2 regions of the Bacillus sp. C-3-6 genome follow, and region 1 is predicted to be linked to the other one. Evidence: a T-box and tRNA genes for the amino acid it is inferred to sense, from the RefSeq annotation. Region 1 holds a T-box; the other holds one or more tRNA genes.

What was found. The T-box of region 1 lies ahead of ileS (isoleucine--tRNA ligase). A T-box ahead of a tRNA ligase gene usually reads a tRNA of that ligase, here a tRNA-Ile.
Region 2: it has a tRNA-Ile gene. The T-box ahead of ileS (isoleucine--tRNA ligase) is inferred to sense a tRNA for this amino acid. The anticodon was not compared.

What each region holds. Positions count from the first base shown of each region.
Region 1 covers NZ_CM137247.1:2,025,647-2,029,077, forward strand. The annotation lists gene ACW0JX_RS10495 (tetratricopeptide repeat protein) at 1-1,021, shown strand, start outside; T-box leader at 1,114-1,353, shown strand; gene ileS (isoleucine--tRNA ligase) at 1,408-3,431, shown strand, end outside.
Region 2 covers NZ_CM137247.1:4,058,675-4,062,105, forward strand. The annotation lists gene ACW0JX_RS20815 (MFS transporter) at 1-688, opposite strand, end outside; gene sodA (superoxide dismutase [Mn]) at 806-1,417, opposite strand; tRNA gene ACW0JX_RS20825 (tRNA-Ile) at 1,639-1,712, opposite strand; gene yqgB (protein YqgB) at 1,955-2,713, shown strand; gene yqfZ (protein YqfZ) at 2,779-3,144, shown strand; gene ispG (flavodoxin-dependent (E)-4-hydroxy-3-methylbut-2-enyl-diphosphate synthase) at 3,309-3,431, shown strand, end outside.

The sequences.
Region 1 (3,431 bases):
AAAAGCAATTGAAGTTGCAATGAAAGTAATACAAAAAGATTTTGATAATGAACGTATATTTGATGTTTATGTAAAAGCAGTAGAGCAACATAAAAAATTGTCTAACATACGAGATTTTCTTCATACATTAAAGGTGAAAAAAGCAGAAAGAAGTACAGCATTCATGTATGCTGCAGCTGCGGTTACGGAAATATGGATTGAACGCCAGCTGCATGAACAGCCGAAACGATCTATCATTACGAGGGCTTTTTATCGTATGAAAAATCGTGCGAAAGAAATTTCAATGGTTACTATGATAATCGATTTATATGAAATCTCTTTAAAGTTAAATCCGAAAAATAGTATGGCAGCACAGCGATTTGCGCTATTTTATGAGAATGTAGAGATGAATAGAGAAGCAATAGAGATTTTGCACACGTCACTAGAAAATAGATGGGATTATGAAGTAGCGAAGCAACTTGTAAATCTTTTCGTTGAGTGCGAGGAAGAAGATATGTTAAGAGATGCTTTGGAATTAACGAAGCAAATGGTTCGAGAACTACCAGATGATTATGATACTCTTCTTCTGCAAGCACAAGTATTCTTTAAAGCAGGGGAAGAAAGAAAAACAGAAAAGATTACCTTACAATTAACGGAGCAAACACCGTTCGTAAGTAGAGCATTTCTTGCTTTAGGAGAAATGTATCAAAGTCAAGAAAGGTTTGAAGAGGCAATTCATGTATTAGAAAATGCTTCTATACATCATCCAAATGAAACAGCAATTCTCCTTTCTTTAGCGTCTTCATATCATGGTGCCGGCCAAACAGTAAAGGCAGAAAAAATAGCAAATGAAGTATTAACAATGGATGCAAATGATTTGTTAGCAAGATATGATCGTGCTTGTTATTTAGCACAGTTAAATAGAAATGAAGAGGCGAAGGAAGAGCTTGAAATTGTCCTTCGTGAGGATGAATCGGGATTCTTTGCTGAACTTATTGAGGATGATGAAAATTTAGCAGCATTGAGAGAATTTGAAAAGTAATTGTATAAGAATAGGGGATAAGGATAAGAATATATTTTGAATTAGTTGACAATTAGTTGTCAAATGGCATAAAATAACTTTTAATAAAGTATACAAATCTGAAGACGAGAAAGAGTAAAATAGTGAACTGTTCTCCAGAGAGCCGGTATATTGCTGAAAGCCGGTGGGCAGACGTTATTTGAAAATCATCTCCGAGGAGCCGAGGCTGAAAGTGAGTAAGCCCGGACGGATGTCTACCGTTACAAAGAACACGTATGATAGTACGTTGCTAAGCGCTATTAGTGAAAAGCTAATAGAATTAGGGTGGTAACGCGGGTAAACCCGTCCCTACTTCATAGGGGCGGGTTTTTTGTGTGCTTTTAAAACATTCAAAGGAGTGATTGTAGATGAAGAAAGTAGATGTAAAAGAGTCAGCTGTAGGGAGAGAAACACGTATTCGTAAGCAGTGGAACGAACAAAGCATTTTTGAACAATCAATTCAGAATCGAGAAGGCGCACAATCGTTTGTGTTTTATGAAGGACCACCAACGGCGAACGGTTTACCACATGTCGGCCATGCACTTGGTCGGGCAATTAAAGATTTAGTAGCAAGATATAAAACGATGGCTGGTTATAAAGTAGTAAGAAAAGCAGGATGGGATACACATGGTTTACCTGTAGAACTAGGTGTTGAGAAGCAACTTGGTATTTCTGGTAAACATGAGATCGAAGAATATGGCATTGAACCATTTATTCAAAAGTGTAAAGAGAGTGTTTTCACATATGAAAAGCAGTGGCGTGAATTCACTGAAAGTATTGGTTATTGGGTAGATATGGATGATCCATATGTAACTTTAAAGAATCCATATATTGAAAGTGTATGGCATATTTTGGGGACAATCCATGAAAAAGGATTGTTATATAAAGGACATAGAGTTTCACCATACTGTCCAAGCTGCCAAACCTCATTGAGCTCACATGAGGTTGCACAAGGGTATAAAACAGTAAAAGATTTAAGTGCAACTGTGAAGTTTAAAGTGAAAGATAGTGAAAATGAGTATTTCTTAGGTTGGACAACAACGCCTTGGACACTTCCAGCAAACGTAGCGCTTGCTGTACATCCAAATATGGAATATGTTAAAGCAAAACAAGAAAGTCATGTATACATTGTTGCGAAAGAACGTGTACAAGAAGTATTAAAAGAAAACTATGAAGTATTATCTGTTCATAAAGGCGAAGAATTATTAAACACATCTTATACAGCGCCATTTCCGATGAAAGAAGTTACAAATGGTTACCGCGTTATCGCAGCAGATTTTGTAACGGCAGATAGTGGTACAGGACTTGTTCATATTGCTCCAGCATATGGAGAGGACGATTATAGAGTTGTTCAAAGTGAAGGATTGTCATTCTTGCACGTTGTAGATGAAAAAGGTGAGTATACAGAAGCGGTACCATTTTTGAAAGGTAAATTTGTAAAAGATTGTGACGTTGACATTGTTCGTTATTTAGCGAAAGAAGGTTTGCTATATCATAAAGAAAAATATGAACATAGCTACCCACATTGCTGGCGTTGTGATTCACCACTACTTTATTATGCAGGAGAAAGTTGGTTAATCCGAACAACTGCAATTAAAGATACATTTTTACAAAATAATGATTCAGTTACTTGGTATCCGGATCATATGAAACATGGACGATTTGGTAAGTTTTTAGAAAATATGGTGGACTGGAATATTAGCCGAAATAGATATTGGGGAACGCCATTAAACGTGTGGGAATGTGAAAGTTGTGATCATCAGTTTGCGCCGAAAAGCATTGCCGAATTAAGAAAGCATAGTACGAAAGAAACACCGGAAGATTTAGAATTGCATAAGCCTTATGTAGATGAAGTTCAAGTCCGCTGCGAAAAATGCGGAGGCACAATGAATCGTACACCAGAAGTAATTGATGTTTGGTTTGATAGTGGTTCCATGCCATTTGCACAATATCATTACCCATTTGAAAATAAAGAGTTATTTGAAGAGCAGTTTCCAGCTGATGTTATTGCAGAAGGAATTGATCAAACACGCGGCTGGTTTTATAGTTTATTAGCAGTCTCAGCACTGTATACAGGAAAAGTACCGTATAAACGAGTGTTATCACTAGGGCATGTTTTAGATGAAGAAGGTCAGAAAATGTCTAAAAGTAAAGGGAATGCACTAGATCCAGTTGATTTAGTAGATAAGTTTGGTGCAGATGCGCTAAGATGGGCTTTACTTGTTGATAGTGCTCCGTGGAATGCGAAGCGTTTTTCTGAAAGAACCGTACTGGAAGCGAAATCTAAATTTGTAGATACATTAGTCAATGTGTATAGCTTCTACGTTTTATATGCAAATTTAGATGAGTATAACCCGAAAGAAACGTATGATGTAAAGCGTACGAAATTAGA
Region 2 (3,431 bases), 2.0 Mb from region 1:
ATCCTTGGAAAAAATGAGCTCGTGTAATCTTTCCCCAGTTTTTATCAATCCGTCGTTCTTTCAATACTTGCACGATTTCATAACGCCCTTCACATTCTCTTTTAGATAAAAAGAAGCTTAAGACGACAGCAATTGCAAATAGAACTAATGAAAGAAAGAATATAACAGTATAACCACTCCATTTCTCCATACGTGAAATTGTGTATCCTGCTGCTATTGGTCCGATCATCCCAGAGAAGGATGTAAGAAGTCCAAGAAACCCATTAAAGAAATCTCTTGTTTCTGGTTCTGTAATTTCAAATGTCAATAAGTTAAAAGCCAACCAGTAAAAACCGTATCCTACTCCTAAAAGAGCCCCCATTAATAAAATATACTGAGAAGCACTTTTCCCCGCTACTAAGACAACAATAAAAAAAATTGCGAGCGTTCCTACTCCTATTCGTAATAAAATCGAGCGATCGATACGTTTCGCTAATTTTCCCCCTACAAGAAATGTGAGAGGCTGTAATATAACGCTGGCCAAATTATACAAGCCAAGATTCACATAATTTTGTGTTTGTTTCCATAAATAAATATTTACAAACGTATTCGATAAAGAAATTGCGAGCGTGTATAAACCTCCTATAAGGAGCAATAACACTAAATCCCGATTCACTTCAACGTCACCAATTATATGTTTCCACTTCATACACAACTCTCCTTTACTTCATGTTCTAGTCTTCCAAAGACAAGCCCAATTATGTAAAAGGAAAGCATAGAAAAAAGCTAGGGGTTCTCCCCTAGCTTTTTTCTATATTTATTACAATTATTTTGCTTCTTGGTAACGTTTTTCAGCAGCGTTCCAATCTACAACGTTCCAGAATGCACCGATGTAGTCTGGACGACGGTTTTGGTAGTTTAAGTAGTAAGCATGCTCCCAAACATCTAAACCGATAACTGGCGTTTTACCTTCAGTTAAAGGAGAATCTTGGTTTGGAGTGCTTGTTACTTCTAACTCACCATTGTTTACTACTAACCAAGCCCAACCAGAACCGAAGCGAGTTGCGCCAGCTTTTGCGAATTCTTCTTTGAATGCATCGAAGCTACCGAATTTTGCTTCAATTGCAGTTGCAAGTTCACCTACAGGTTGTCCTCCGCCGTTTGGAGATAGGATTGTCCAGAAGAATGTATGGTTAGCATGTCCGCCACCATTGTTACGTACTGCTGTACGGATTGCTTCTGGTACTTCGTTTAAGTTTGCAACTAATTCTTCTACGCTTTTGTCAGCTAATTCTGCATGACCTTCTAAAGCAGCGTTTAAGTTTGTAATGTACGTGTTGTGATGTTTTGTATGATGGATGTTCATTGTTTCTTTGTCAAAGTGAGGCTCTAAAGCATCATACGCATAAGGTAAATTTGGTAATTCGTGTTTTGCCATTGTTATATTCCTCCCAGTTTATGTATTGCCACTTAAGTGACATACAACTTCATTCTACCCTAATTGCCATAGGGTGCAAACAAATAAATCACATTGTCTTGCTATCATTAAAGTAGCAAAATTCCCACTTCTTTTCAATTAAAATGCTCATATATTCCGTAAAAAAAGCTTCCTTCTACAAGGAAGCTTCCTGCTAACATAATAAACATGCGAAATGGATATGGACCCTGTAGGACTCGAACCTACGACCGGACGGTTATGAGCCGTCTGCTCTAACCAGCTGAGCTAAGGGTCCACAATTATGTATGTAACAACATATCAAATAAAGGAATTCCTATCGGATATGCCCTTTAAGAAATGTAAGATAAATTTACCATATAGAAAAGAAAAGTGTCAATTGTATTTTTCTTATTTAAAAGAAGAAAGTTAATAAAAAGAAATTTAGTTATCTCCACTATATGTAAATATAATATATCTTGAGATTCTCTAGATTCCTACGTTACAATGATTTTATACATACATAAAGGAAGTGAATCTATGTCCATATTTACCCAATTCGTAAAAAGCATATACTCGCCTAAAGATATGGCGCTATTCCGTTTTCAAAAAATCGGTAAAACCATTTTGTATATTATGCTACTTTGCTTAATTACTACTATTCCAAGAACTTTTTTGTACGGTAGTTTTATCCAAGATGGTGTAGGCATGGTAAATCAAGTCATCGATAAAGATTTACCTGATTTTAAAATTGAAAATGGCGAACTAAAAGCCGATATTGATCAGCCTATTGAAAAAGAAGAAGGAAATGCACTTTTCGTATTTGATCCAAATTCAACAGACCTAGAAAAATATCAAAATAAAACAGGTTTATTTGTTTTAAAAGATAAAGTAGTCTCTATGGGAAATGGTCAAACACAAACGTATTCTTATAACGATTTGTTAGGTGCATCTCTTGAGAAAAAAGATCTACAAGAATTTATTTCTTTATTCGATAATATTTATCCAATTTTATTATTTGTTATTGGATTCTTAGTGTACCTATTCCAATTATTCATCACTTTTGTAGGCGTGACTTTACTTGCGTTCATCGGTTCTGCTATGAGCGGTCAACGTAAACTATCCTATAAACAAGTTTGGACACTAACTGCATACAGCTACACAATCCCAACCATTTTCTTCATGATTATGGATTTATTCAAAATCGTCGTACCTGGCGCAACATTCATTTATATCGCTGTTGTTTTAATCGTTCTATACTTAACGATTAAAGAGGTACCCCAACCGAAAGAAAAATAAAAAAATGCCTAAATAGGCATTTTTTTTTTGGACAAGCATATATTCCTAGCAAAGGAGTGAAGAATATGAAGAGGTTAGGTATATTCCTATTCGTGCTTGTTCTCGGTTATATATTTTATTACGATATAAAAATCGGTACTTTACCGATGTTAAGTTCATATAAAAAAACAACTGCTGCCCAAACGATTAAAAAAGAAAACACAGACAGCCAACAAAATAAAGAGAATAAAACAGAAAAAGAAACGGATACATCTTATAAAACAATTGAAGTAAAAACTGGCGAGACAGTTCTTTCTATTACAGAACAAATTAACAAGAAAAAAATTCCTTCCATAGAAAAAGTCATTGACGACTTTAAACAATTAAACAAAAGTACATCTGCTACAAAAATACAAATTGGAAAGTCTTATAAATTCCCGTTATATCAATAAGCCATCACTTAATCCTTGTCAATTACATAAAGGCGCTGATACAATAGTAAAAGTGAAACCGAGCACTTCGGTTTCTATAGCCCTATATCACGTATACTATCATTGATATGAGGGACTAAATAAGAAACTTCTTTTATAAGGAGAGCGATCTATTCGTGAATGAAATGACTCATCGTACAAAAACACGTCCAGTTAAAGTCGGTAATTTAACAATTGGCGGTAATAATGAATTAATTATACAAAGTATGACAACAACAAAAACACATGATGTTGAAGCAACAGTTGCT